2 regions of the Streptomyces sp. NPDC051664 genome follow, and region 2 is predicted to be linked to the other one. Evidence: riboswitches for the same ligand, from Rfam matches in the RefSeq annotation. Region 2 holds a riboswitch; the other holds the start of a gene.
The links. Region 2 has a riboswitch for glycine ahead of gcvT (glycine cleavage system aminomethyltransferase GcvT). Riboswitches for the same ligand answer to the same signal wherever they lie in the genome.
Positions count from the first base shown of each region.

Region 1 (15,013 bases), on a different contig from region 2:
CGCCCTCGCCGAACTCTTCGACCCGGTGACCTTCCGGCATGTCGACCGGCTCGGTATCACCGCAGGTATGCGGTGCTGGGAGGTCGGAGCCGGTGGTCCCTCCGTTCCCGCAGGGCTGGCCGCCCGAATCGGTCCGACCGGCGCGGTGGTCGCGACGGACATCGACGTGTCGTGGGCGCAGGGCGCCGCTGACGAGGTCGTCGAGGTACTGCGCCACGATGTCGCCGCCGATCCCCCGCCTCCCGGAGGCTTCGACCTGGTCCATGCCCGGCTGGTCCTGGTGCACGTCACCGACCGTGCCGAGGCACTGCGCCGCATGATTCAGGCGCTGCGCCCCGGTGGTGTACTCCTTCTGGAGGACGCCGACCCCGGGTTGCAGCCGCTGCTGTGCCCCGACGAGTCGGGCCCCGAACAGCGCCTCGCCAATCGTCTCCGGTCAGGCTTCCGTGAACTCATGGCGGCCCGCGGCGCAGACCTCACCTACGGCCGGACCTTGCCCCGGCTGCTGCGCGAGGCGGGTCTGGCCGATGTACAGGCGGACGCGTACTTCCCGATCACCTCACCGGCGTGCACCGTCCTCGAGGCCGCCACCGTGCACCAGATCCGCGACCGGCTCGTGACATCCGGTCTCGCCACCGACGAGGAGATCGACCGGCATCTGAAGAACGTTGCCACCGGACGCCTGGATCTGGCCACCGCCCCGCTCGTCTCCGCGTGGGGGCGCCGTCCGTGACGCCCCGGGGTGGCTCTCGGGATCCCGGGCCGGCGGCCTGGAATTGGCCTTGGTCCGCCGCCGTCCAGGACCTCTACGGTCGTCCCATGAGGATCCGAATCGTCGACGCGTTCACCGACCGCCCCTTCACCGGCAACCCCGCAGCCGTCCTGCTCCTGGACTCCGACGCCTTCCCCGAGGCCGACCGGCTCCAGCAGGTCGCCCTGGAGATGAACCTGTCCGAGACCGCCTTCGCGCACCCCCTGCCCCCGGGCGGAGAGGCGGACTGGGCGCTGCGCTGGTTCACCCCTGCCACCGAGGTGGACATGTGCGGGCACGCCACCCTCGCCACAGCCCACGTCCTGCACACGACCGGAACGGCCGGCGGAACGGTGCGCTTCGCCGCCCGCTGCGGCATCCTCACCTCCACCGCCCACCCGGACGGCTCACTCACACTCGACTTCCCCACGGCCCCGCTCACCCCGGCCTCCGCTCCGGCCGGACTGGCCGTCGCTCTGGGTGCGGAACCGCTGACCGTCCATGACACCGGCGCCCACATCGGCGACCTGCTCGTCGAACTGGCCGACGAGGAGTCCGTGCGCGGACTGACCCCGGACTTCGCCGGGCTGGCCTCCTGCTCACGGCGCGGCATCATCGCCACGGCCGCCGCCGAGGATTCGTCCCGTGGCTACGACTACGTCTCCCGCGGCTTCTTCCCCCGGGTCGGCATCGACGAGGACCCGGTCACCGGGAGCGCCCACACCGCCCTGGCCCCCTTCTGGTCGGCCCGGTTCGGCCGTGACGAGCTGACCGGACTGCAGGCCTCCGCCCGTTCCGGCCTGGTCCGCACGTCGCTGCGCGGCGACCGCACACTGCTGACGGGCAGCGCGGTGACCGTCGTCGACGGAGAACTGCTGACCACCTTCTGACCGACGGGAGAGGGGGCGGACGCAATGATCCGTACGCCCCTCCTTCCGCGCGACACACTCACGGCGTCGGCAGCCACCCCACCTTCCCGGCCAGCAGCGCGTACCCGACGAACGCCCCGATGTCGAGGAGCGCATGTGCCACGACCAGCGGGCCCACCCGCCCCCATCGCCGGTACAGCAGCACGAAGACGACGCCCATCACCATGTTGCCGATGAATCCGCCGATCCCCTGGTAGAGGTGGTAAGAGCCGCGCAGCACCGAACTCGCCACCAGGACGGCCATCGGAGTCCACCCCAACTGCCCGAGTCTGCGCAGCAGATAGCCGACGACGATCACTTCCTCCACCACGGAGTTCTGCAACGCGGAGAGGATCAGGACCGGATACTTCCACCACACACCGGGAAGCGACTCCGGAACCACCGTGAGGTTGAACCCGGCTGCCCGCGCCAGCAGATAGAAAGCAAGGCCGGCGCTGCCGATCCCCGCCGCGATCAACACGCCGCGCCCCAGGTCCGACCTGGGCCTGCTGCGGTCGAAGCCGATGACGCGCAGGCTCGCCCCTTCCCGGATCAGCAGATGCGCCACCAGCGCGACGGGGACCAGCGCCGTGGCGATACCGAAGAGCTGCCAGGCGAGATCCAGCCAGGGGCGTCCTGGAGCGTACGAGCTGTTGAGCGTCGCCGCCTGCTCCTTCAAAGCCCCCGGTTTCGTCAGCGATCCGACAAAACTGATCAGGGCAGACACGGCGCTGGCACCCAGCGACAGAGCCAGCACCAGCATCGTTTCGGACCGCAGCATCCGTCGTGACACATCCACCTGAGGGAAAGAATCAGCCACACGCCCCTCCTTCACCTGTACACCCGCCTTCAGTTGTGCACTCGCGTCTCATCCCGCTCCCCGTCCCGCCGGGGTCTCGAATGCAGGTACGAAGATCATGCTCGATCGGCCGGGGGGCGACCACCACTGGTGATGGTGTGGTCCCCCTTTTTCCTTGTTCATCCTCAGGGAGGGGCACCACCGACATGGGACGCCACAGCTTGCCCTATGACTACGCGATGCAACCGAACGGGGACAGCTCTCCGCCACGCCGCCGCCGCACCGTTGCCATCGCCACCATGCTCGTCCGCGCTGTGGCGGCGGGGACGGCAGTTGCTGCGCAGGGTGGCCTGTTGCCGTTCCCCAAGTCCTGCCAGGGGTCCGCGGTACGGCTCTCCATGATGACCTCCCCCGAGATCGCCCCCGCCATGAGTGCAGTCGCCGACAAGGTGCGCAAGGACCAGATCAGATCCGACGGGCGCTGCCCCCACGTCCAGGTCGTCGCCCACGATTCGTACCAGGTCGCCGATGCGCTCTCCGCCGGCACCCGCACCCCGGACCACCGGATCTGGCTGCCCGACTCCGATCTCCGGCTGGACCGTGCCAAATGGACGTCACCAAGGCGTCGTTGATCCAGGCCCTCGGCCAGTTCACGCCGAACGACGAGATCGGTCTGCGGGAGTTCGCCACCACGCTCGACGGCACCAAGGACCACCGCCGACTGGTGCCGACGGCACGGCTCGGCGACCCCGTGAAGGGCGGCGGCACCCACCGCGAGAAGCTCGCCGCGGTCTTCTCCGCACTCCAGCCGGTGCCGAAGGTGCGACGGTTCTGTACGACACCACGCCGGCTGCCTACAAGGAGGCGCAGCCGGCCTATGTGAAGGGGAAGTTCAACGCCGTCGTGATCCTCACCGACGGCTCGAACCAGGACGACCGCTCCATCTCCCGCAGTGCCCTGATCGCGGAGCTCAAGCGGCTCGCCCGGTACCGCTCCACCTCCTCGCGGCCGGCCCCGCGGCCGGCCGCGATGGCGAGGTGGACGAGATAGCCGGGGTGACCGGCGGTGGCGACTACCAGGTCACCGACCCGGCCGAGATCCAGGCCGTGACTCTGCAGGCCGCGATGACAGCCGGACAGAACGGCCGTGCCGCCCAGGGGCAGCCGACGCGCGGCCGGGAACGGCATCGAACAGCGCGCACGCGGCTCACCGGGCACAGCGGCGAGCCACGCCGGTCTACGGACTGTCCGGGAAGCCGACCGGCCAGGTGTGCACGGGCTCGCCGCTGTGCATCAGCTCGGCGTACCGGCGCGTCGTCGCCCCGAGCGCCGCGTCCCGTGCGAGCCCGGCGTCCAGCCCCCGGTGGTACGTGTCCGCCTGCCAGGACGCCCCGTTCACCCGTCGCTTGCAGCGCTCCTCGATGACCCCGAGGTAGTGGTCGCGGTCCGCGGGCTCGATGTTCCAGGCGTCGAGCCCCGCCGCGGCGAGCGGCAGCAGATCGTCCCGTACGAGCTTGACTGCCGGCACCCGGGTCAGCCCGCCCGACCGGCCGGGCCGGGGCCAGATCAGCTCGGCGTCGATGCCCCGGCGGCAGGCGGTGTCGAAGTTCTCGGCCGCGGCGGCGAACGGCAGCCTGGTCCACACCGGGCGGGACTCCTCGGCGAGCGCCCGCACCAGGCCGTAGTAGAGCGCGGCGTTGGCCATCACATCGGTGACGGTGGGCCCGGCGGGCAGAACGCGGTTCTCGACGCGGAGGTGGGGTACGCCGTTGGCCAGCCCGTACACCGGCCGGTTCCAGCGGTAGACCGTACCGTTGTGCAGCACGAGTTCCTGGAGCGCCGGCACCCCGCCTTCGTCGAGGACCTGGAGCGGGTCCTCCTCGTCACAGATCGGCAGCAACGGCGGGAAGTAGCGCAGATTCTCCTCGAAGAGCTCGTACGCGGAACTGATCCACCGCTCGCCGAACCACGTTCGCGGGCGCACTCCCTGGTTCTGCAGTTCGGGCGGCCTGGTGTCGGTGGCCTGTTGGAAGAGCGGCGGGCGGGACTCCCGCCACAGCTCCCTGCCGAACAGGAAGGGCGAGTTGGCCCCCAGGGCGATCTGAACGGCGGCGACGGCCTGCGCCGCGTTCCACACGTCCGCGAACCGTGCAGGGGTCACCTGCAGATGCAGCTGGACCGAGGTACAGGCCGCTTCGGGCGTAATCGAGGTGGAGGTACAGACCAATCGCTCCACGCCTTCGATATCGAGCGCGAAATCCTCCCCGCGCGCCGCCACCATTTGATCGTTCAGCAACGCGTAGCGGTCCCCGTCCGAGAGGTTCGCCGAGACCAGGTCCCGGTGGTCGAGGGTCGGCAGTATTCCGATCATCATGATGCCGGCGTCGATCTCTCCCGCCTTCCGGTGGGCATATCCGAGGCCGGTCCTGAGCTCCTCGGCCAGTTGATCGAATACGCGTCCGTCCAGGCGGTGCGGGACTATGTTCACTTCCAAATTGAACATCCCGAGTTCGGTCTGGAAATCACGGCTCGCGATCCGCTCCAGCACCTCCGCATTCATCATCCTCGGCAGGCCGTCCGAACCTGCCAGATTCAGCTCGATCTCCATGCCCATGAGGTTGCGCGGGCGGTCGAACCTCTGCTCCGCCAGGAGCCTCCCCAGCCCCTCCAGGCACAGGTGGAGTTTCCTCCGGTACCTCTGCCGATCGGACAGGTCAAAGGCGCCCGCCACGACCTTCTCCCCCATCGAAGCGTCCCTCCTCGAGTGGGCGGCCCGCGGCCAGGCCGCTCGCGTCACGGTCGATAATGCCCAGGCAGGTGATCGATAACGCCCCCATGGACAGCGCGGACCCACTAATCTGAGTGCGGCCGCCGGGGGCACATTCCGTCGGCATGAAGCACTGCGCAGTTCCCACCGTGCGGCGGTGGTGAAATCGTCGACGTGTTTCGGCCGACCGCGGCCGGGAAAAAACACCAGGCAGCAGCTGCGCCACACACGCCGAATCGGCAGGTTCTCCGCATAATAAAGTCCGGATACCGCCTTGCCGGCAATACCTGAGGCGGCTAGCGGAAACACCGTGTGAACACCTGTCGTATAAACTCCGCGGACGAGGCAGAGAGTTGACGCACCGGCCCAGTCACCGGCCTCCTCTGGCCCCGCACGCCGACAGCGCCGTCTGCCCCCGCCCACGCATCACCGTGTCTCCGAAGTGAGAGGCGACCCACTATGCCGCTTCACGTACCTCCGGCTCCCGCGCCCGCCCTGCGCAGCGTCCTCGCGGCACTCGGTTCACCCACCGCAGTCCGCGAGGCCCGCACCCCCGCTCTCCGGTCCGTCCAGGGACCGCTGAGCCCCGAACTCCCGCTCCCCGTCCATGTGCTGGACCGGATCGGCCCGAGCGGGCTCGCACCACGCACCAGCCTGGCCGCGTGGCGCTTCCTGATCCGCAGCTCGGAGCGGGCCGTCGCCGCGGCAGACACCATGCTCACCCCGGACGGGTGGACCTTCTCCCACTTCTTCGAGGGTCCGTACATCGCCTCGACCGAACTCGCCCTGCGCCAGGCGGAGACGTTGACACCGCACTATCAGCCACGCCTGCTCTCCATCCCCGAGCTCTACATGCTCACACTGTGGCTGCACGAGGACATCGAGGCCGACGCGTCCGGCGGAGCTCTGGCCCCCACCGACCTTCTGGTACCGCTGGCTCCCGCCCCACCCGGCATCGCGGCACACCGCCCGCACCGGGTCGCCGATCTGCTCCCCGTGATGACGCTGCGTATCACCCCTGGCCCCGGTCCCCTGCTCGGTTCACCGGCCTGACCACAGCCCGCCGCCGGCCAGCCGTGCTGTGCCCCGTCGCCGTTTCCGGTGGCGGGGCACAGTACTGCTGGTACGCACTCGGAGGCCATCCGGACTAGTCCGGTCCGGCCACCCCGAACCACCCGAAGGGACAGTGCAGTTGTGTTGAACCGTCCGGCCGGGTGACGCGTCATGGGAGTAGGAGAAGTGCTGCCGCGAAATCCCTGCGGATTGACGCCCGTGGGGCAACACTGGGACCGGACCGATTGATACGGGGGGCGGCCATGAACACCTCATCAAGCCGCAGGACACTCACTACAACGCAGCGAAAGAACCCACCCATGTGCCAGCACCAGCCACCCTGCCCGACCGCCGACTCAGCCGACCGGGAGGCCGCCCGCCTGATGGCTCACCACCCGGAACAGGGCTGGAGCCTGCTGTGCAACGGCGTCCTGCTCTTCGAGGACACCGGTGAGCTGCTCCCGGACGGGCAGATCATCGCCCCGCACCGGCCGCTGGGAACCGGCCAGGTGATGAAGGCCGCCTGACCGCGGCCCGTACGAACGGGGGCCGGCCCGGAGAAGATCTCCGCACCGGCCCCGACGCATGTCCGCGTCACACCCGAGGGGTGGGTCAGTTGTCGTACTCGTCCAGCGGCGGGCAGGAGCAGACGAGGTTACGGTCACCGAACGCACCGTCGATCCGGCGCACCGGCGGCCAGTACTTGTCGGCGGCCGAGACTCCGGCCGGGAAGACGGCCTCCTCACGGCTGTAGGCGTGCTTCCACTCCCCGCCGAGCATGGCGGCCGTGTGCGGGGCGTTGGTGAGCGGGTTGTCGTCCGCGCTCCACTCGCCGGAGGCGACCTTCTCGACCTCGTGGCGAATGGCGATCATCGTGTCGCAGAACCGGTCGAGCTCGGCAAGGTCCTCACTCTCGGTCGGCTCGATCATCAGCGTCCCGGCCACCGGGAAGGACATGGTCGGCGCGTGGAACCCGTAGTCGACCAGGCGCTTGGCGATGTCGTCGACACTGACACCGGTCTCCTTGGAGATCGGCCGCAGATCCACGATGCACTCGTGCGCGACGAGTCCGGCCGGGCCGGTGTACAGGATCGGGTAGTGCGGTTCCAGACGCTTGGCGATGTAGTTGGCGGCGAGTACGGCGACCTGCGTCGCACGCTTCAGGCCCTCGCCACCCATCAGACGTACGTACGCCCACGAGATCGGCAGAATACCGGCCGAGCCCCACGGGGCGGCCGAGATCGGTCCGACACCGGTCTCGGGACCCGCGGCAGGCTGCAGCGGGTGGTTCGGGAGGTACGGCGCGAGGTGCGCGCGGACGCCGACCGGGCCGACGCCCGGGCCGCCGCCGCCGTGCGGGATGCAGAACGTCTTGTGCAGGTTCAGGTGCGAGACATCGCCGCCGAACCGGCCCGGCTTGGCGAGGCCGACGAGCGCGTTGAGGTTGGCGCCGTCGACGTACACCTGACCGCCCGCGTCGTGCACCTCGGCGCAGATGTCGGCGACGTGCTCCTCGAACACACCGTGCGTCGACGGGTACGTGATCATGAGCACGGCCAGCTCGTCGCGGTACTGCTGGATCTTGGCGCGGAGGTCCGCGACGTCGATCTCGCCGTCGTCGGCGGTCTTCACCACGACGACCTTCATGCCCGCCATCACGGCGCTCGCGGCGTTGGTGCCGTGCGCGGAGGACGGGATGAGGCAGACGGTCCGCTGGTCGTCGCCGTTGGCCCGGTGGTACGCGCGCACGGCCAGCAGGCCCGCGAACTCGCCCTGCGAGCCCGCGTTCGGCTGAATGGAGACCGCGTCGTATCCGGTGACCTCGGCGAGCCGCTCCTCCAGCTCACGGATCAGCGTGAGGAAGCCCTCCGCCTGCTCGGCCGGCGCGAACGGGTGGAGCGCACCGAATTCCGGCCAGGTGATGGACTCCATCTCGGTGGTCGCGTTCAGCTTCATGGTGCAGGAGCCGAGCGGAATCATGCCGCGGTCCAGCGCGTAGTCGCGGTCGGCGAGCTTGCGCAGGTAGCGGAGCATCGCGGTCTCGGACCGGTGCTGGTGGAAGACCGGGTGGGTGAGGAAAGCATCGTTGCGCAGCAGGGACTCGGGCAGCGCGTCGACGGCCGCGCCGTCCAGCGCCTCGATGTCGCCGTCGGTACCGAAGGCGGCCCACACGGCGGCGATCTGCGCACGGTTGGTGGTCTCGTCGCAGGCGAGGGAGACCAGGTCGGCGTCGACGAACCGCAGGTTGACACCGCGCTCACGGGCGTCGGCGACGACCTCGGCCGCCCTGCCGGGGACGCGCACGGTGAGGGTGTCGAAGTAGGCGTCGGTCTCGACGTCGACGGAGGCGGCCCGCAGGCCCTCGGCCAGGATCGCGGCGTAGCGGTGCGTGCGCCGCGCGATCGTCCGCAGTCCGTCGGGGCCGTGGTAGACGGCGTACATCCCGGCCATGACGGCGAGCAGCACCTGCGCGGTACAGATGTTGCTGGTGGCCTTCTCGCGGCGGATGTGCTGCTCGCGGGTCTGCAGGGCGAGGCGGTACGCCTTGTTGCCGTCCGCGTCGACGGAGACACCGACGAGGCGGCCGGGCAGGCTGCGGGCGAACTTCTCGCGCACGGCCATGAAGCCCGCGTGCGGTCCGCCGAAGCCCATCGGCACACCGAAGCGCTGCGTGGTGCCGACGGCGATGTCCGCGCCGAGGTCGCCGGGCGAGGTGAGGAGGGTCAGGGCCAGCAGGTCGGCGGCGACGGTGACGATGGCGCCGAGCTCATGGGCCTGCTCGATGACGGGCTTGATGTCCCGGACGGCGCCGGAGGCTCCCGGGTACTGGAGCAGCACGCCGAACACACCGCCCTCCGCGATGTCGGCGGGGATGCCCTCGCTGAGGTCGGCGACGACCACCTCGACACCGGTCGGCTCGGCGCGGGTCTGTATCACGGCGATGGTCTGCGGCAGGGTGTCCGCGTCGACCAGGAAGACGCCGTTCTTGACCTTGCCGACGCGCCGTGCGAGCGCCATGGCCTCGGCGGCCGCAGTGCCCTCGTCGAGCAGCGAGGCGCCGGAGGTGGGCAGCCCGCTCAGCTCGGCGACCATCGTCTGGAAGTTGAGGAGGGCCTCGAGACGGCCCTGCGAGATCTCCGGCTGGTACGGCGTGTAGGCCGTGTACCAGGCGGGGTTCTCCATGACGTTGCGAAGGATCACCGGCGGTGTGAAGGTGCCGTAGTAGCCGAGCCCGATCATCGGGGCGAGGACCTGGTTGCGGTCGGCGAGGGAGCGCAGCTCGGCCAGGACCTCGGCCTCGGTGCGGGCCGTCGGCAGCTGCAGCGCCTCCGCGCTCTTGATGACATCGGGCACCGCGGCCGCGGTCAGGTCGTCGAGCGAGCCGTAACCGACCTGGGCGAGCATCTTCGCCTGCGCCTCGGCATCGGGTCCGATGTGGCGATGTTCGAAGGGGATGCCCTGCTCCAGCTGGGAGAGCGGAGTGCGACGGGGGGTCATGGTGGAGGCCTCCTGGTCTGTCACGACCTGCGAGGGGCACCGCGGCGCGGGTGCCCGGACGGCCTCCCCCTCTGTCATCTCAACCTGAGAGCTTCACCGGTCCGCCCTGCGGCGTACCGACTTTCACCGTCGGTGAGGAAGGGATCCGTCCCGGCGTCCGCCGCCACGAAACCCGCCCTGCTTTCCAGAGTGACCTCGTCCGTGCGGTACGGGGGCCTGAGAGATTCCGGGGAGGATTTGCTCCTTCGGCGCCTGCCGGATCTGCTCCGGAGGACTCTCCCGCACGGGGTCAGCAGCCATAGCCAGCCTACCAGCGGGGTTCGTCTCAGAAGTCTCGAGTGGCCGAAGCCCCGGATCTGCACTTTCGTAGTGCCTGTGGAGTAGCCGCGACCAATGGGAGGGACCGTGCAGACCGACATCGATCCGCGGAGCCTGATCGGCCGCAAGGCGTTCGACCGCAAGGGCACCAAGATAGGCACCATCGACGAGGTGTATCTCGACGACGCGACCGGTGTCCCCGAGTGGGCCGCCGTACGTACCGGACTGTTCAGCAGGGACGCCTTCGTCCCGCTGGAGCCCAGCGAATTCGTCGAGGATTCGCTCCGCATCCCGTTCGACCGTGCACTGATCAAGGACGCACCCGACTTCGGCGTGGGCCGCCATCTCTCGCCGGAACAGGAGCTTCAGCTCTACCGGCACTACGGTCTGGACTCGCCGCCCGAGGAGCCGGGACCGGACCGCGACTTCGGCAGGCTGGCCGGCCAGGACGAGTAGTCCACGGGGTCACGCACCAGTGGCAGCGGATCCGCGGGCCACAGCTCCGGATCGTCGATACGGAACGTTCGCACCCGGCCGGGCGGCGACTCGGGTTCCTCGAACCGCACCGTCACCCGGCCCACCCCGCTGCCCTGCACCCACCCGTGACCATAGGTGTCATGGCGTACGTCGTGCCCGGCGGGCCAGCGCCGGGCCGCGAGCTGCTCGGGGGTCTCCTGCTCCGGTGCACCGGCCGCCGACTCGTCCCCGTGCTCGCCAGGGCCCAGGTCCTCGGCGGCCAGGGCGTCGGGCGCGGCCCGCTCACCGGCCGCCTGTGCGAAGAGATCTTCCTGGGTGTAGTCGGCGAGCCCCGTGACACCCACACCGAGGAGCCGTACGCCTCCGGTGGTGTCCACGGCCTCCAGGAGCCGCGCGGCCGCCTCTCTGACCACCGCGGGGTCGTCCGTGGGCCCTCGCAACGTCTCGGACCGCGTGAGCGTCGAGAAGTCGTACCTGCGGACCTTCAGCACCACGGTCCGTCCCGACCGCTCCGCGGACCGCAGCCGCTGGACACACCGGTCTGCCAGCCGGTCGACCTCCGTCCTGACCCGGACCCGGTCGTGCAGGTCCATGTCGAAGGTGTCCTCGACCGAGACCGACTTCGCGTCGCGCTCCGCGACGACGGGGCGGTTGTCGTACCCGAGGGCCATGCGGTGCAGTGAGACGCCATGGGCCTTGCCGAGCAGCCGTACGAGCTCCGCCTCCCCCGCCTCGGCCAGATCGTCGACCGTGGTCATCCCGGCGCGTCGCAGGTGATCCCCGGTGGCCGGTCCGACGCCGGGCAGGATCCGCACGGACATGGGCGCGAGCAGCTCGCGCTCGGCGCCCGGCTCGATGAGCAGCAGCCCGTTCGGCTTGGCCTCCTCCGAGGCGATCTTGGCCAGCATCTTCGAGCCCGCGAGGCCCACCGAGCCGGTGAGGCCGGTGACCGCTCTGATGGCGTCCCGCAACTGTTCACCGACGGCCCGCGCCGAGGCCGAGTCGTCGGCCACCCCGCCGGCCTCCAGATCGACAAAGGCCTCGTCCAGGCTGAGCGGCTCCACCAGCGGTGAGAGCCGCCCGAGCAGCTCCATCACCTGGTCGCTCACCGTCCGGTACAGCATGAAGCGTGGCACCAGGTAGGCGGCGTTGGGTGCCAGGCGCCGGGCCTGGGCCGTCGGCATCGCCGAGTGCACCCCGAACCGCCGGGCCTCGTACGACGCGGTGGCGACGACCCCGCGCGGCCCCAGCCCGCCCACCACGACCGGCTTGCCGCGCAGGCTGGGCTTCGCCGCCTGCTCCGCAGAGGCGTAGAAGGCATCCATGTCGAGATGGAGGATGGTGGGTGCGGCTCTCACATCAATCGATGCTGCCCTACGGCACTGACAATCGCCGCACCCCGGATCCACACGCGGTCAGACAGCGCGGTTGCGCCGCCGGGCAAGCTCGTCGGCGGGGTTGTTGCCGACCAACGTCTCGCCGGTGTCCACCCGCTCACCGTGCAGCTGAGACAGTGCGGCGTCGACGTCCTGCCACACCACGCCGACGGCGATGCCGAAGACCCCCTGGCCCCCCTGGAGCAGATCCACGACCTCGTCGGGCGAGGAGCACTCGTAGACCGTCGCGCCGTCGCTCATGAGTGTCATCCGCTCCAGATCCTGGAACCCCCGGGCGCGCAGATGCTGGACCGTGGTGCGGATGTTCTGCAGCGCCACACCGGTGTCCAGGAAGCGCTTCACGATCTTCAGCAGGACGACGTCCCTGAAGCTGTAGAGGCGCTGCGTGCCCGATCCGTAGGCGGGACGCACGCTCGGCTCGACGAGCCCCGTGCGCGCCCAGTAGTCGAGCTGCCGATAGGTGATCCCTGCCGCCGCGCACGCCGTCGGCCCGCGATATCCGATGTCGCCGGCCACTGCCGCGCCGTCCCCTGCCATCGCCGCCGGTTGAACCGGTTGCCTGATGGAGTGGCCGGCTGTACTTCCATGCTGCAGATACGGCCCACCCGCTGCCGTACCGTCGCCGCTGTTTCTCACGCCGACCTCCGTCCTTGACCTGCCATCTCGAAGGTAGGCAGTCACTCGGGGTGCGTCAACGATCGCCACACTCGGCACGCCGGGTGATAATCACCCTGAGGGTGGTTTCCCGTGTCCCATTCCGGGGAATGGCTTGCCGGATGCGCTGGCGGCACCTCCGCAGGACGGTCACTGGCTGTTGGTACCGAAATCCTCCGGTGAGATCTGGTCGAGGAACTCCCGGAACTTCTCGACCTCGTCCTCCTGCTCGTCCGGGATGGCGATACCCGCGTCGTCGAGCACCCCGTCACTGCCGTAGATCGGCGTGCCGGTGCGCAGCGCGAGCGCTATGGCGTCGGACGGACGCGCACTCACCTCGACCCCGCCGGCGAAGACCAGCTCCGCGTAGAAGACCCCTTCCCTGAGGTCCGTGATGCGGACCTCGGTGAGCTCCTGGCCGAGGGCCTCGAGCACATCCTTGAAGAGATCATGGGTCAGCGGCCTGGCCGGAGCCATGCCCTGCTGGGCGAAGGCGATCGCGGTCGCCTCACCAGGACCGATCCAAATGGGGAGGTACCGGTCGCCTCCCACTTCACGCAGGAGCACGATCGGTTGGTTGGAGGGCATTTCCACCCGGACACCCACAACGTCGAGCTCGTTCACACAGCAACCCTAGGACGTGCTCGGCAGGTTTGGGTAGTCGGGCTCCCCCGTGATCAGTGGAGTCGGATCCGCAGAGCGGTCTGCACGAAGGCCGAATGAAGCCGTACGGACAGCTCCGCGAGCTCCTTCGCCGTGGCCTCCGCATGTGCTCTGGTCTGCGGATTCCGGTGCCGGCGCAGGGGAGCGACCACCTGCTCGATCAGCCCGGCCTCGCGCTCCGCAGCCCCTCGCATGGCCCGCAGATGACGCGGTTCGAGACCGAATCGACCCAGATCCGCCACAAGTTTGGCCACGGTCACCGTCTCGGCGTCGTAGCCGCCTTCCGCCGTCGGAGCGACAAGACCGTACGCCTCCCACTCCTCGAGCTCGCTCTCGATGACCTCGGCGGCTGCCAGCAGCTCCGCGCGCCCGATCCGCGCCGCGGTCGCCCTCCCGGACCCGGCGTCGCTGGAACCGTCGGTCAGGTCCCGCTGCCCGCCCGCGGACGGCAGGGACGCCTGTTCACCGCGGGCGAGGGCGTCCAAGTGCTCCCGGATGACTTTCAGCGGGAGATAGTGGTCCCGCTGCATCCGCAGCACCTGCGCCAGCCGCTCGACGTCGTCGGGCCGGAACTTCCGGTATCCGGAAGGCGTCCGCTGCGGCTCGACGAGCCCCTCGGCCTCCAGAAAACGAATCTTGGAGATGGTGACTTCGGGAAATTCGTCCCGCAGCTGCAGGAGCACCGCGCCGATACTCATCGCACGGTCGTCGGCGGTGGCGGTGCCGTGACCGGCACCGCCCGTCGGTGTTCTCAGCATGGACCTTCCCTGACGGGTCAGATGCCCCGCTGGCTCGCGTAGAAGACCAGCCGGTACTTCCCGATCTGCACCTCGTCGCCGTTGGACAGCGCGACGGAGTCGATGCGCTCACGATTGACGTACGTGCCATTGAGACTGCCGACGTCCTCGACCGTGAAGCTGCCGTCGGGGCTCCGGCGGAACTCCACATGGCGACGCGAGACCGTCACGTCGTCGAGGAAGATGTCGCTCTGCGGGTGGCGGCCGGCCGTGGTCAGCTCACTGTCCAGCAGGAAGCGGCTGCCGGAGTTCGGACCGCGGCGCACCACCAGGAGCGCCGAGCCGAGCGGCAGGGCGTCGACGGCGGCCTGTGCCTCGGGAGAGAGGGACGGCACGGACGTCTGACCCGTAGCCTCCGCCTCGTACGCCTCGAGACCGGAGATGGAAATGGTCGAGGTCGTCTCCGAGGGGCGCTCGGACGGAGCACCACCCCTCAGCGGCGCACCACAGTTGGAGCAGAAACGACTGGCCTCGGCGTTGCGATGACCGCACCTCGTACAGACCGGCATGGACGCAAACCCTCCACCCGTACTCGAGGTCGATGGATCTCCGAAACCTATGCGGCCCGCACCGGCAGGGTCAACAGACGACGCGCCGGAACCACCCGAAATGTCACCGCTCGCACCCGCCACCTCGTCGCGGAAGAGCGGGCGCTCCGTGCCCTGCTCCTCGGCTTGGGCATGGCGCGGTGCGCGATGGCGGGCAGCTTCATCGCGTGCGCTCTTGCCGAACAACTTCCCAAACAACTTCACGGGCGATTCCCCTTGACCGAAATAGACCCGCCCGTGGGGCAGGACGAACCCTGAATGAACACACCTGCCGACCCGGACATCTTCACAACGTCCGTAGTCACTCGACAGTTTCCACCACGCGTCACCATTACGATGCGGCGACCCCCCGCAACCTCGTGCCTGTGTCCTTCGACCCCCGTG
Region 1 is NZ_JBITCU010000011.1:244,311-259,323, forward strand. Features, by position in the region: gene ACIA8E_RS22335 (class I SAM-dependent methyltransferase) at 1-733, shown strand, start outside; gene ACIA8E_RS22340 (PhzF family phenazine biosynthesis protein) at 820-1,641, shown strand; gene ACIA8E_RS22345 (CPBP family intramembrane glutamic endopeptidase) at 1,700-2,440, opposite strand; partial or broken gene ACIA8E_RS22350 (hypothetical protein) at 2,665-3,615, shown strand; gene ACIA8E_RS22355 (glutamate-cysteine ligase family protein) at 3,695-5,203, opposite strand; gene ACIA8E_RS22360 (hypothetical protein) at 5,684-6,277, shown strand; gene ACIA8E_RS22365 (DUF5999 family protein) at 6,598-6,804, shown strand; gene gcvP (aminomethyl-transferring glycine dehydrogenase) at 6,890-9,775, opposite strand; glycine riboswitch at 9,970-10,067, opposite strand; gene ACIA8E_RS22375 (PRC-barrel domain-containing protein) at 10,169-10,549, shown strand; gene ACIA8E_RS22380 (DNA polymerase IV) at 10,474-11,928, opposite strand; gene ACIA8E_RS22385 (MerR family transcriptional regulator) at 11,986-12,603, opposite strand; gene ACIA8E_RS22390 (bifunctional nuclease family protein) at 12,772-13,245, opposite strand; gene ACIA8E_RS22395 (MerR family transcriptional regulator) at 13,299-14,042, opposite strand; gene ACIA8E_RS22400 (FHA domain-containing protein) at 14,060-14,833, opposite strand.
Region 1: it holds a riboswitch for glycine, as region 2 does, so the genes downstream of both, gcvP (aminomethyl-transferring glycine dehydrogenase) here and gcvT (glycine cleavage system aminomethyltransferase GcvT) in region 2, are expected to answer to the same signal.

Region 2 (15,013 bases):
CGGCAGCCCCGACATGGGCGGCGTCTCGGCGGACGGCAAGGTCCTCTGGCTGTCAGGGCGTTACAACGCCGAGGTGTACGCGATCGACACGGCCACCGGCAAGCAGCTCGCCCGGATCCCGGTGGGCAACGGACCTCATGGACTCGCCGTCTATCCGCAGCCGGGCCGCTACTCGCTCGGGCACACCGGAGTCTTCCGCTGATCGCCCGGCCACCCCGGCGTCCTCCGTCCGTCCGCCGAGGGCTCGCGGGTCAGCCCGCGATCAGCAGGGCCTCCGAGCCCACCGGCCGGTAGCCCGCCGCCTGGAACGTCCGCACACTGCGGGCGTTCCCCGGCGACTGCTGCGCCCACACCACCGTGTCCGGCACCAACTGCCGGGCCGCTCGCGCCAGCCGCTCCCCGAGCCGTCGGCCACGCGCCTCCTCGGCCACCTCGATCGCCGTCTCCCAGCGTCCGGCGACCCCACGGCCCAGAATCAGCACACCGCCGTCGGCGGCCCAGACCCGCACCTCGTCGCGGTACTTCATGGCCCGGGCCACCCGCGGATGTTCCGGGTCCTCGATCTCCTGGAGCCCGATGTCCGGATCCCCCGGCAGCGCGCCCGCGACCGTCAGCAGATCGATGGTGTTCATGTGCCGTCCGGTACGGGCCAGCAGCGCACCCAGGAAGTACGGGTTCATCGTCGCGGCGAGCGGATCACCGGGGGTGGCGGCCAGCGTGGCCCGTACCCATGCCGGATCCTCGTCGGTGAACACCACCGAGTGCGCGGTGAAGGCCAGCACCCCGGCGTCCCGCGCGTTCGGCTGCGCCACCACCGTCGTGCCCCCGTCCGGCGGGGGGAACCGCCCGTGCGCGGCAGCTGTCAGGGTCTGAGCCAGTGCGTCCTTCGTCAAGCGTCCCACTTCCCCGGTCCCGAGCCCCGCCCGCCGTCCGCGGACACCCCACCCATGATGGACGACCGGCCGCCGCGATCGACGCCGGTCGCGCCCGTTAATCTGGCCCCCGTCAGTTAGGCATGATGAAGGGGCGGAACAGTGGCGGACATCGAGTCGGCGCGCAAGGCTTTCGAGCGGTACGACCTGAACGGCGACGGGCTGATATCGGCCGCCGAGTACAAGAGCGTGATGGCTCAGCTGGGTGACCCCTACGTCACCGAGCCGGTGGCCCAGGCCGTCATCAACTCCCACGACGCGAACGGTGACGGTCTGCTCACCTTCGACGAGTTCTGGGCTGCCCAGAACAAGGGCTGATCGCCGGGAGGACCCCCGGTCGTGGTCGGCCGGGGGCCGCCGGACGCGTAACCCCTCAGCTTTCCGGACCGGACAGCCCTTGGGGCGACCGGGCGAGGCCGGATCAGGCCGGTCCGGATTCGGACCTGGCCCGGCGCCCCGATCCCGGCCGGTCAGGCGGCGAAGTTCCGGGACAGGGAGTGCTGTTCGTCGACCTCCATCAGGTCGGGGCGGGTGTACCGCTCCGCCCGTGCGTGGTAGTCGAAGTCTCCGCGGACGAGCCCCCGGTAGTCCTGGACACAGCGCTCGAGGGCGGCGCGTGCCGGGCCGTCGATGCGCGCGGCCTCTATTTCCTCGACGAGTTCCTTTTCCGCTCGCTGCACCCGGTCGGCTATCCGCGCCAGCCATATCCCGGCCTCTTCGACGGCCTCCTGCAGCGTGCCGCCGCGGTCCCGCTGAATGAGCCGGACGGTATTGTGCTCGTAACCGAGCATGGCTTCTTTCTCAAATGAACAGATGTCGTTGCAGAGTCCCGAGTGATCGGCCACCGCATTGCGCAGTGCGATATACGCGGGAAGGGAGCGAGCGGATTCCGGGAGATCTATTCCGGCAGTGATTTCGTGCAGGTCGAGGAACGGCTGCATGGCCACCGAGTCACGGCGGTGCTTCACGAAGTCGGCGGTGCTCGGCACATGGCCCGCGGCCCGGTCGACGGCCTCCGCGTAGTACGTCCACAGCCAGCCGACCGTGTCCCGGCGGAACTGCCGGACCCAGCGCAGCGACCTTCCCTCGCAGGTCCGCATCATCAGACCGTCGAGAGCGTGCTCCATGGGGCCGTTCGGCGCGCTGGTTCCGTCGAGCACGTCCACCAGTCGGGCGATGGCCTCCTCGCACACGTGCGGGTCGCGGCCGGCCGGGCCGTCGTCGAACTCGTCGTCCACCAGGAACGCCCAGAAGAGCCACTGGCAGAAGAGATCGAGGTGTTCCTGCGAGGCCGCCGGGAATATCAGGGATATCCAGAGCTCCGGGCGTGTCCGGATCATCTTCTTCTGAGCCACCGGGGACAGGACGAGGTCGTTTTCGGCCGCCCACTCCCAGGCGGATTGTTTGGTTGCCTGAATGCCTGGATTGCAGCCCGTGCTCTCGAACGGCATATGGAATTCTGGAAGCGTGATTTTGCTCATGGTGCCCCTCGTCTGAACGTTGCGAACAGGGAATGGGAATGAGTCGCTTTCACGAATCAGTGCAGGCGCGCGGGCGATCGATTCCGGGAGAGCTCATCGCTGTCCTCTCTCCGCCGCCGGGGCTTCGGAGCCGGGCCGGTTGGCCACGGCGGCGGACCGCATACGGACAGCGACCGCGTCACCACTCATCACGTCCAGTGAACCCTGAGAGAGCGGTGGATGGAAGCAGTTTGTGACCGAAACTGCTTGATCGTCACGAACGCCTGCTCACTTATGAGCAGTTGGTGAACCGTTGAGTCGAGTGACTCGCCGGCCAAGGCGTCGGGTCTGGCCGGATCACCCGGGCCGTCCCCGCCGCGACCAGCAGGCGGAGTGCCCTCGTCCGGACAACCCCGTGCCCGGACGAGGGCCAGGGATCAGGACAGGGCGAGCTCGGTGACGTCGTCCGCCTCGTGGGCCCAGGCGGCGGTCAGGCCGCCGTCCTTCACGTACGTCCTGCCGCTGCCCTTGAGGATGCCGATGCGGTTGCCGGAGAGGGCGATCTGAATGACGTTGTCCGCCTCGTGGGCCCAGGCGGCGCTGAGACGGCCGTCCTTCACGTAGGCCTTGCCGTCATCCTTGAGGATGCCGATGCGGTCGCCGGAGAGTTCGAGCTGAATGACGTCGCTGCCCTCGTTCGCATACATGGCCTTGAGGCTGCCGTCCTTCACGTACGCCCTGCCGTCACCCGTGAACACCCCGATCCGGTTGCCCGCCAGGTCGATGTCGACGATGTTGTCGCCCTCGTAGACCCAGCCGGCGCTGAGGCCGCCGTCCTTCACGAACGCGTCGCCGTTGCCCTGGACGATGCCGATGCGGTCGCCGGACAGCTCCAGCTCCTTCACCTTGGCGGCCTCGTGGACCCAGCCGGCGGTGAGGCCCCCGTCCTTCACGAACGCGTTGCCGTTGTCCTTGAGGACGCCGATGCGGTTGCCGGAGAGCGCGATCTGCTTGACGTTCGAAGCCTCCTTGACCCAGGTGGCGTTGAGGCCGCCGTCCTTCACATACGCGTCGCCGTTGCCCTTGAGGACGCCGATGCGGTCGCCGGAGAGCGCGATCTGCTTGATGCCGCTGCTCTCCAGGGTCCAGATGGCGCTGAGGCCGCCCTCCTTGACGTGCGCGTCGCCGTCCGCCTGCACCGTTCCGATGCGGTTGCCGCCGTCACCCGAGACCGTTCCGGGCGCCGCTGCGGCGGATCCGGCCCCGATGAGACCGGCGACGGTCAGCGCAGCGGCGATGGTGAGCATTCTGGAGTTCATTGATGGTTCTCCATCGAGTCGGCCGGGGAACCACGGGACGGTCCCCGAAGTGGAATTACTCGCAAGATCAACGACGAGTGCGGGAAGATGATGTGCACTGTCACCCGGTCAGAGGGCGTGCGCCGGGCGCACATGCCGTGGGCAGCGGGCGATCGCAGGTCCGAGTTCTTCCGCATGCTCGGGCACCCGGTGGATGCGGGCCGGGCGGTGGATGCTGACCGAGATGCTGACCGGGCAGAACGAGTTGCCGGACCGAACCGCGGGAAGGTCACCGCCCGGTGAGCACCCGGCCGACCCGGTCGAGAGCCACGGTGTGCTGGTCGACCCGGCGCTCTGCGGGCGTCAGGGCGGACGGTTCAGGGCAGGGCCTGTTCTGCCCAGATGGTTTTTCCTCGGGCGGTGAAGCGGGTTCCCCAGCGGCCGGCCAGTTGCGCGACGAGGTACAGGCCGCGGCCACCTTCGTCGGCGAGATCCGCCTGGCGCAGGTGGGGGGCTGTGCTGCTGTCGTCGGTGACTTCGCAGATGAGGGTCCGGTCCCGTATCAGGCGTTGCCGGACGGGGCCGGTGGCGTAGCGGATGGCGTTGGTGACCAGCTCGCTCACCAACAGCTGGGTGGTGAAGTCGAGTTCCTCCAGTCCCCAAGTGGCCAGTTGCCGGCTGGTGAGGCTGCGGGCGTTGGTGACGACGGCGGGGTCGTTGGGCAGGGTCCAGGACGCGACCTGGTCGGCGGCGAGGGTGCGGGTGCGGGCCAGGAGCAGGACGACGTCGTTGTCGAGCGTGAGGGGGTGTTGTGCACGGATGATGGCGTCGCAGGTGTCCTGGAGTGCGGGGAGCGGGTTGCCCAGGACGCGGCGCAGTCGGGTCAGGCCCTGTTGCGGATCGCTGTCGTTTGTTGTGATGAGGCTGCTGGTGAACAGGGCGAGGGTGCTGCCCTCGGGGATTTCCAGCTCGCACGTTTCGTAGGGCGGGCGGCCGCTTCCCAGTGCCGGTCCGGCAGGAATGTCGGGTATGCCCACCATGCCATGGGGCGAAGCGATGACGGGGGCGGGGTGGCCGGCGCGTGCCAGCGTGCAGCGCCGGGAGATCGGGTCGTAGACCGCGTACACACATGTTGCGCCGATCGCCTGTTCGCGTGTCGAGTGCGTGCGCGCCGAGGGCGCGCCGCGGCCGCCGGCGCCCGTCACCAGGTCGTCGAGGTCGGCGAGCAGTTCGTCGGGGGCCAGGTCCTGGGCGGCCAGGGTGTTGATGGCGGTGCGCAGTTGGCCCATGGCGGCGGCGGCATGCATGCCGTGCCCTGGCACGTGTCCGACGACGAGGGCCACGCGCGCCCCGGACAAAGGGATCACGTCGTACCAGTCTCCTGCGGCTGCGGACACGTGGTGCAGGGCGACTTCGACGGCGTTCTGGGCAGGGAGGGCCTGCGGCAGCAGGCTGGAACGCAGGATGAGAGCGGCGGTGCGTTCACGGGTGTACCGGCGCGCGTTGTCGATGCACAGGGCGGCCCGGGCGCCGAGATCCGCCGTGAGGGCGAGGATGTCCTCGTCGAACGGGTCCGGTGCGGCGGTCCGGTAGAAGCTGGCCAGGCCGAGGACGACCCCGCGGGCGGTGAGGGGTACGACCATGAGCGAATGGGCCCCGGTCCGGCGGATCAGATCGGCACGCCGGGCGTCGTGCAGGGCCCACTCGTCGTCGATCTCCAGGCGCTGCACGAGGCGGGGCCGCAGATCGGCGAGGCAGTCCTGGAAGAACCGCGGATACGACAGGTTGACCTCTCCGACACGGTAGGCGACCGATGCGTGTTCCCCTTCGGTGGATCTGAAGGCCGCACGTCGCAGCACGGCGTGGGAGCTCACCGGACCGGGTTGCGGAGCTCTCCCCTCCAGCACTTCGTCGAGGATGTCCACGACGGCGATGTCGGCCAGGCTCGGCACCGCGACCCCGACCAGTTCCTCGCACGTCTTCCCCACGTCCAAGGTGGTGCCGATGCGGGTGCTCGCGTCGAGGAGCAGGTCCAGGCCCGCGCGAGCCCGATGCCGCTCGGAGATGTCGGTCGATGCCGCCAGCAGGCCGAGCACGCCGCCGGCGCGGTCGTGGAGACGGTAGAGCGAGACGGAATAGGTGTGCTCGTGATCGGGGTCGGAGGGTGGCCGCCCGGTGTGCTCGACGTCGATCACGGGCCGGCCCGTGTCCAGGACCTTCCTCAGCATCTGCTCCAGCGCATCGTCGACCATACCCGGCGCCACCTCGCGGATCGGCCGGCCGATGACCTCGTCACCCAGCAGACCGCGCACACCCGGCGCGGCGGTGTTGAACCGCATGAGCCGCAGATCGGGATCAAGGACCTGCAGACCGAGCGGGGACTGGGTCATCACCGCGCGCAGTACCGCGCTGTCGATGCTCGGCCCGCCGGAACACCCCGCCAGGGTCAGAAGCACGGACCACCACACGGCATCGCCCTCACCCACCATCGGCCATACCTGGATGCCGACCGCGAGCCCCCGCCCGGACCGGTGACGGACGGCAGGCTCACCGGCGGACTTCATCACCTCGGAAGCCGCCGGATCCGTGTGCTCACCGGGCCCGGTCAGCAGGACCGCCACCCGGCGCCCCAGCACCTCCTCGGCCGAATAGCCGAGCAACGCCTGCGCCTGCGAGCTCCACTCGACCACGACCCCGTGGTCATCCACCACCAGCCGTGCGCCCTGAGCCGCAACCGACCCGTCCTGGCAGCCGGCGGGGTCATCACGTGTGCTCATCCGAGCCAGTGCCTCCCTACGGACAACACCTCGGCGCACCCCGGCCACGCCCGGTCCACTGTGCCCATCGCACCCCACCGGCGTCATCCGCTACCGCAGGGAACGTGGAGTTCCTGGGGGCCACCTACCCAATATGCCGTGGCGCTCGGCACGGCGCAGCGCAAGCAGCCCCCAGCAGGCCCGGGGACCTTTCAGGGACCTTCAGCTCCGTCCGGAGGAGTTTCCAGGGTGGTCCGCCGTGCGGGCGGGGAAGCCCGTGACAGCGCTGATGGATGAGAAGCCCCTGATCAGAGGCCGTCTCTCAGCACTCGATGATGTTCACTGCGAGCCCGCCGCGCGCGGTCTCCTTGTACTTCACGCTCATGTCCGCACCGGTCTCCTTCATGGTCTTGATGACCTTGTCGAGGGAGACCTTGTGGGTGCCGTCGCCGCGCAGCGCCATCTTCGCCGCGGTGACAGCCTTGACCGCCGCCATGCCGTTGCGCTCGATGCACGGGATCTGGACGAGGCCGCCGACCGGGTCGCAGGTCAGGCCGAGGTTGTGTTCCATGCCGATCTCGGCGGCGTTCTCGACCTGCTCGGCGGAGCCGCCGAGGACCTCGGCGAGGGCGCCCGCGGCCATCGAGCAGGCGGAGCCGACCTCGCCCTGGCAGCCGACCTCGGCGCCGGAGATCGAGGCGTTCTCCTTGAACAGCATGCCGATGGCGCCCGCCGCGAGGAGGAAGCGGACCACGCTGTCCTCCTTCTCGGCCTCGGTGGCGCCGCCTGCCGCGAAGTTCATGTAGTAGTGCAGTACGGCCGGGATGATGCCCGCGGCGCCGTTGGTCGGGGCGGTGACGACGCGGCCGCCCGCGGCGTTCTCCTCGTTGACCGCCATCGCGTAGAGGGTGATCCACTCCATCGCGTGGGCCTGCGGGTCGCCCTCGGCGCGCAGCTGGCGTGCGGTGTTCGCGGCGCGGCGGCGGACCTTGAGGCCGCCGGGCAGGATCCCCTCGCGGGACATGCCGCGCGACACGCACGCCTGCATGACGCGCCAGATGTCGAGCAGACCGGAGCGGATCTCGTCCTCGGTGCGCCAGGCGCGCTCGTTCTCCAGCATCAGCGAGGAGATCGACAGCCCGGTGTCCTTCGCGAGCCGCAGCAGTTCGTCGCCGGTGCGGAAGGGGTGCTTGAGGACGGTGTCGTCGAGAACGATCCGGTCCTCGCCCACCGCGTCCTCGTCCACGACGAAGCCGCCGCCGACGGAGTAGTACGTCTTGTCCAGCAGCGGGGCGCCCTCGTGGTCGTACGCGAAGATCGTCATGCCGTTGGCGTGGTACGGCAGCGCCTTGCGGCGGTGCAGGACCAGCTGCTCGTCGGCGTCGAAGTCGATCTCGTGCATGCCGAGGAGGTTGAGCCGCCCGGAGGCACGGATCTCGGCCACCCGGTCGTCGGCGGACTCGACGTCGACGGTACGGGGGGACTCGCCCTCCAGGCCGAGCAGGACGGCCTTGGGCGTGCCGTGGCCGTGTCCGGTGGCGCCGAGCGAGCCGTACAGCTCGGCGCGTATCGAGGCGGTGTGGGCGAGCAGGCCCTCGTTCTTCAGCCGGCGCGCGAACATACGGGCCGCGCGCATCGGGCCGACCGTATGGGAGCTGGACGGGCCGATGCCGATCGAGAACAGGTCGAAGACCGAGATGGCCACGGGTGACTCCTAAGGGGTTGGTAGACGTCGTTGTCTGCCGGGTGGTGCGGTACGGACCGGTCGGTCCGAAGAGCAGCGGGACAAGGGATGGGGCACCGCGCTCACTGTCCAGTGTGCGCGGTGCCCCGCCTCAAACGTACAGAACCGCTTCCCGGACTACTTCAGACCGGGGTACAGCGGGAACTTCTCGGCCAGCGCGGTGACGCGGGCCTTGAGGTCGTCCGCGTCGTACGAGGGCTTCAGGGCCGACGCGATGATCTCGGCGACCTCGGTGAAGTCCTCGGTCCGGAAGCCGCGGGTGGCCAGGGCCGGCGTACCGATCCGCAGACCGGAGGTGACCATCGGCGGCCGCGGGTCGTTCGGGATGGCGTTGCGGTTGACCGTGATGCCCAGCTCGTGGAGCCGGTCCTCGGCCTGCTGGCCGTCCAGTTCGGAGTTGCGCAGGTCGACGAGGACCAGGTGGACGTCGGTACCGCCGGAGAGGACGGAGACGCCGACCTCGGTGACGTCCGGCTGCACCAGACGGTCGGCGAGGATGCGGGCGCCGTCCAGGGTGCGCTGCTGGCGCTCCTTGAACTCCTCGGTCGCCGCGACCTTGAACGAGACCGCCTTGGCCGCGATCACGTGCTCCAGCGGACCACCCTGCTGACCGGGGAAGACGGCAGAGTTGATCTTCTTTGCGAGCTCCTGCGTCGACAGGATGACGCCACCGCGCGGACCGCCGAGGGTCTTGTGCGTGGTGGTCGTGACGACATGGGCGTGCGGCACCGGGTTGGGGTGCAGACCCGCGGCCACGAGGCCCGCGAAGTGCGCCATGTCGACCATCAGGTACGCGCCGACCTCGTCCGCGATGCGGCGGAAGGCGGCGAAGTCCAGCTGTCGGGGGTACGCGGACCAGCCGGCGACGATCAGCTTCGGCTTGGACTCCTTGGCCAGACGCTCGACCTCGGCCATGTCCACGACACCGGTGTCGTCCACGTGGTACGGGACCACGTTGTAGAGCTTGCCGGAGAAGTTGATCTTCATGCCGTGGGTCAGGTGACCGCCGTGGGCCAGGTTCAGACCCATGATCGTGTCGCCCGGCTTCAGCAGCGCGAACATCGCGGCGGCGTTGGCCTGCGCACCCGAGTGCGGCTGGACGTTCGCGGCCTCGGCGCCGAACAGCGCCTTGATCCGGTCGATGGCGATCTGCTCGACCACGTCGACGTGCTCGCAGCCGCCGTAGTAGCGGCGGCCCGGGTAGCCCTCGGCGTACTTGTTGGTGAGGACGGAGCCCTGGGCCTCCATGACCGCGACCGGAGCGAAGTTCTCCGAGGCGATCATTTCGAGAGTGGACTGCTGACGGTGGAGCTCGGCGTCGACGGCGGCGGCGACGTCCGGGTCCAGCTCGTGGAGGGAGGAGTTGAGAAGCGACATCAGGTGGTCCCTTGGGGTCTTTAGTTGCCGGAGAACTCGGAGTACTCGTCTGCGGAGAGCAGGTCCTTCGGCTCTTCCGTGATGCGTACCTTGAACAGCCAGCCGCCCTCGAAGGGAGCGGAGTTCACCAGCGCCGGGTCGTCCACGACGTCCTGGTTCGCGGCGGTGACCTCGCCGGTCACCGGCGAGTACAGGTCGCTGACGGACTTGGTCGACTCCAGCTCACCGCAGGTCTCGCCCTCGGTCACCGTGTCACCGACCTCGGGGAGCTGGGCGTAGACGACGTCGCCGAGCGCGTTGGCCGCGAACTCGGTGATACCGATCGTGGCCACACCGTCCTCGACGGCCGACAGCCACTCGTGCTCCTTGCTGTAACGCAGCTGCTGGGGGTTGCTCATGACCTGAATTCTCCTGTACGCGGGGGAGTGCTGATGAACGGTGGTCTTACGGGCTGAGACGCGACTGCGTCACTTCTGCCGCTTGTAGAACGGCAGGGTCACGACCTCGTACGGCTCGTGGCTGCCGCGGATGTCCACTCCGACGCCCGCGGTCCCGGGCGCGGCGTACGCGGCGTCCACATACGCGATGGCGATCGGCTTGCCGAGGGTCGGGGACGGGGCGCCGGAGGTGACCTGGCCGATGACCTGCCCCTCGGCGACCACGGGGAAACCGGCGCGCGGCACCCGGCGGCCCTCGGCGATCAGGCCGACCAGCTTGCGCGGCGGGGCGCTCTCGGCGCGCTCGGCGGCGGCCTCCAGCGCCTTGCGGCCGACGAAGTCGCCCTCCTTCTCGAACTTCACGACCCGGCCCAGGCCGGCGTCGAACGGCGTCAGCTCGGTGGTCAGCTCGTGCCCGTACAGCGGCATACCCGCCTCCAGGCGCAGCGTGTCACGGCAGGACAGACCGCACGGGATCAGGCCGTGCGCGGCGCCCGCCGCGGTGAGGGCCTGCCAGAGCTGCTCGGCGTGCCCGGGGGCGACGAACAGCTCGAAGCCGTCCTCGCCGGTGTAGCCGGTACGGGCGATCAGTGCGGGCACACCCGCGACGTTGCCGGGCAGGCCCGCGTAGTACTTCAGGCCGTCCAGGTCGGCGTCGGTGACCGAGGCGAGGATGGCGGGGGACTCGGGGCCCTGGACGGCGATCAGCGCGTACGCGTCGCGGTCGTCGCGCACCACGGCGTCGAACCCGTCGGCGCGGGCGGTCAGCGCATCCAGCACGATCTGGGCGTTCCCGGCGTTGGCGACGACCATGTACTCGGTCTCACCGAGGCGGTAGACGATCAGGTCGTCCAGGATCCCGCCGTCCTCGGCGCAGATCATCGTGTAGCGGGCGCGGCCGACGGCGACGGTGCCGATGTTGCCGACCAGCGCGAAGTTCAGGAACGCCGCTGCCTGCGGGCCGGTGACGGTGATCTCGCCCATGTGCGACAGGTCGAAGAGGCCGGCCTTCGTACGCACCGCGTTGTGCTCGTCGCGCTCACTCGCGTACCGCAGCGGCATGTCCCAGCCCGCGAAGTCGGTCATGGTCGCGCCCAGCGAGCGGTGCAGGGCGTCGAGGGCGGTGAGACGGGGGGCGTTGCTCATAGGTGTGGCTCCCAGGGCATGACGACGAGGACGATCCCTCCCCATCTGTCATCGGAACCTGAGAGGTTCGCCGAGAGACCCTGACGGGTTCGGCTTGCACCTTGGGTGGAGCCGCCACGGCGACTCGCTTTTCAGATCTGCCTCATCCACGCGGTACGGGGCCTGAGAGATTCAAGGGAGGATCTTGCTCCTTCGGCGCCCGGCACAGTCAATGGCCGGAACTCTCCCGCGCGGATTCAAGCGGCCTTTATGCAGTTGGCCGGGTCATCATCGCACGCATTGCGGAAGAGTGGGGCGTCGGTACCGCGTGAGGGAAACGAACGGTGGGACGGTTGTCTCGCATTGCCTTTTCTTTACACTTCGAGGGCAGGCGTGGGTGACCGACAGGGGGAGGGCAATGACGTTGCAGCGGTACGCGACGACCGCGGGGGTCGCGCACGGCGCGATGACCGCGCAGCCGGGCACACCTGTCCGGGAGAGGCTCGGCACGCACGCACCCGTCGTGCGCGATCTGCGCGAGCGCGCCGGGCACAGCCCGCGGGGCCTGCACTTCGCCGCAGGCGATGTGGTGGTGGTCTCCGGGTTGCCGGGCAGCGGCAAATCGACGCTCATCCGGCGAGCGGTGACCGTACGGGCCATCGACTCCCAGGACACCCGGGACCGCTGGGCACAGCGAGTGCCCCGCTTACTCCCGTACGCCCTCTACCGCCCGCTGGTCCGCATCGCCCACTACTGGGGGCTCTGGCGGGCGCTGCGCTCCGGTGACTCGGTCGTGGTCCACGACTGCGGCACCCAGGCGTGGGTACGGAGCTGGCTGGCCCGGGACGCGCGACGCCGGGGCCGTGTCCTTCACCTCGTGCTGCTGGACGTCACCCCGCAGGTGGCGAGGGAGGGCCAGCGCGAGCGCGGACGCGGAGTCTCCGGCTACGCCTTCGCCCGGCACCGCAGGGCAGTCGGCAGGCTGCTGCGGGACACCGAGGCCGGCATCCTGCCGCCCGGCTGCTGCTCGGCGGTGCTGCTGGACAGGGAAGCGGCCGGGATGCTGGCCCGGATCACATTCGCCGACAACAGCGCCTGAGGGCTGTGCCGCCCGTCAGCGCGGAGGGGCGCGCCGGAGTTACTGTTCTGCGGCAAGCCATGGGGTGAGAAGGGGAAGCAGTGGACATTCCGGCACCGGTCCAGACCCATCCGCAGGGCGGATGGCCGGCCAATGAGCTCGAAGAGGTGCTCGGGGCCTCGCTCGGCAGCCCGGAGGCGGGCGGCCGGCTCGTCGAAGTGCTCGGCCGCAGCCACCTCTGGGTGCCGCTTCCCAACGGCGGTGGTCCCGACGCCCCGTCGCTCGATCTGCCCACGGTGGAGATCGAGGGCGCGGCGTACGTCCCCGTCTTCAGCTCCGAACAGCAGTTCCTGAGCTGCGTCGGCACCCACATGTCCTTCACCGTGGCGCCTGCCCGCGAATTCGCCCGCGGACTGCCACCGCAGCTCGGCATCGCGGTGAACCCGGGTGGCGCTGTCGGCATGCCGCTGCCGCCGCCCGCCGTCGCCAAGCTCTGCCGCGCCGGGCGCACCTCTCTGGACGGGCCGGCCAGCGGAGGCCGTGTCCGGCTGTACGAGCCGGACTGGCAGGAGGAGCCCGTCGACTTCCTCGCCGCCGCGGCCGGTGAATTCGAGGAGAGCGGTGTCGTGCGCACCGCCCGCCGCACGCTGGCCAGCATCGAGGGCGGCGACCCCGTCCTCTTCATAGGTGTCGAGTTCTCGACGTGGGACGGCGCCGGACGCAACGCCCCGATGGACGCCCTGGGCCGCGCGCTCGGCCGTGTCGAGGCGCCCTGGCCGGTCAACCTGGTCCTGCTGGACGTGGCGCAGGACCCGGTCGCCGACTGGATGCGGGCCAGGATCCGGCCGTTCTACCAGCGCGAGGGCCACTGAGCGGCGGCCGGTACCCCCTTGCCGGAGCCCGGTGGCCGGTGCGCGACCCGTCGGCCTGTGACGTCAAGTCGGTGTCAGGGACGCCGCTTAAGCTGGTTTGATGGCTAGTGCCTCGGCCACCGTGCCGCACCCGTGTGCCCCGGGAGCGGCAGGCCGACACAGTGGATCGAAGAGGGGCGGGACCCAAGGTGAGTGCGTCAGGCACCGCGGCGGCCGGGCAGGTCGAGCACATGCTGCGTCAAGTGACGCCCGGGCGCTACGACGCGTACGAGGCGTTGCTGCGGGCCCTCGCCCAGGACCGGATCTGGATGCTGCTCTGGCACGGCCGGGCCGGATCGCCGGACGCCCAGTACGGGAACATGGAGATCGACGGGCTCGGCTACGCCCCCTGTGTGACCTCGGCCCAGGAACTCGCGGCCAGCGGCTGGAACCGGGCCCATGAGGTGGTCACCGGCGTCGACATCGCCCGCGCCCTCTTCCCCGACCGCTGGGGCATCTGGCTCAACCCGCACGCCCCCGGCGGCGGCGTCGGTATTCCCTGGCTGGATCTGAGACGGATCGCCACCGGCCTCGACCGGATGCCCGCGGGGCCGCTCCGGCTCACCGAGCCGGCCATCGAGATCCCGCAGTTCTACGCACTGCTGTCGCAGAACGCCCATCGCACCCCTGCGATCCGCTCGCTGCGCCGCGCCTGGGTGCAGCCCGCGCTCGGTGCCCCCTATCTCGCCATCGGTCTCGATCTCTACGACACGAGTCAGTCCTCCGTCGACACGGTGCGCGCGATGATGCAGCAGTCGATCGGCGCGGTCCCGGACGGGCTTCCCGTCTCGACCGTCGCCATGTCCGACGAGTACGACCCGGTCGCGATGTGGTTGCGTGCCAACGCCCGCCCGTTCTACGACCGCGAGGCACACGCCCAGGCCGGTCCGCCGCCCGCAGCCGGTTCCGCCTACGGGTACCCCTTCGGGTAGATGAGCCGGAGGCGCCCGGGACCGTCCCGCCGCGCCCCCGACGGGCAGGCGCGCCCGGTGAGATGACCTGCGCTGCGCGCCGATCCCGGCGAAATCGGTTGAGCTACCGGCAAATGACGTCACCGAAGCCCAAGTCCGGGCATTTCCTGCGTACCGGAGCATCCGGCGCTTCCCATGGATCCCGGGGCAACTCACTGGAAAACAGCGGCGGTTGTAAAGCCTGAAACCGCTCCTGGAACAACGTTGTCCGGATTACGGAACCCTTCTGCCCTCATCACGTTTGAGCAAACATTCCCCGTCAGGTCTGGCGGGTGATCGCAGGCGCGTTGAAGACTCCCCGGACAGAGGGATATCGGATCCGGTGCAGAGTGCTCCGGAACAGGACGCCGTCCCTCGGTACCACCTGAACCACCCGGCAACACGGCAGCAACGGACCGCACCGTCGACCCGGGCGGCCGCCAAGCATCGTCGGCAACCGTCGGCACGGGCAAGCACGAGGGACGATGACCGCACCCATAGAGACCACTGAATCGCAGGCCGGTTCTCAGCCCGAGTCTGTGCTGAAGGGCGTCAAGGCCTCACAGATCGAGGGTCGTTCGCTAGGACGGATCGCCTGGAACCGCTTCAAACGCGACAAGGTGGCTGTCGCCGGCGGCATCGTTGTCATCCTGCTCGTGCTGCTGGCCGTGCTCTCCAAGCCGATCCAGGCGATGTTCGGTCTCGACCCCAACGAGTTCCACCAGGACCTGATCGACCCGGCCCTGCTGTCGCCCAAGGGCGCCTGGGGCGGCATGAGCTGGGATCATCCCCTCGGTGTCGATCCGCAGTACGGACGCGACATCCTGTCCCGCATCATCGAGGGCTCCTGGGTGTCCCTCCTCGTCGCGGGCGGCGCGACTCTGGTCTCCGTGATCATCGGTGTGATCATGGGCGTCACCGCGGGCTTCTACGGAGGCTGGGCCG
Region 2 is NZ_JBITCU010000001.1:222,690-237,702, reverse strand. Features, by position in the region: gene ACIA8E_RS01105 (beta-propeller fold lactonase family protein) at 1-202, shown strand, start outside; gene ACIA8E_RS01100 (GNAT family N-acetyltransferase) at 252-893, opposite strand; gene ACIA8E_RS01095 (EF-hand domain-containing protein) at 1,035-1,250, shown strand; gene ACIA8E_RS01090 (terpene synthase family protein) at 1,403-2,413, opposite strand; gene ACIA8E_RS01085 (peptidase S1) at 2,830-3,711, opposite strand; gene ACIA8E_RS01080 (SpoIIE family protein phosphatase) at 4,068-6,467, opposite strand; gene ACIA8E_RS01075 (L-serine ammonia-lyase) at 6,769-8,151, opposite strand; gene glyA (serine hydroxymethyltransferase) at 8,308-9,567, opposite strand; gene gcvH (glycine cleavage system protein GcvH) at 9,588-9,965, opposite strand; gene gcvT (glycine cleavage system aminomethyltransferase GcvT) at 10,035-11,150, opposite strand; glycine riboswitch at 11,292-11,389, opposite strand; gene ACIA8E_RS01055 (AAA family ATPase) at 11,548-12,228, shown strand; gene ACIA8E_RS01050 (enhanced serine sensitivity protein SseB) at 12,309-13,079, shown strand; gene ACIA8E_RS01045 (enhanced serine sensitivity protein SseB C-terminal domain-containing protein) at 13,268-14,050, shown strand; gene ACIA8E_RS01040 (ABC transporter permease) at 14,554-15,013, shown strand, end outside.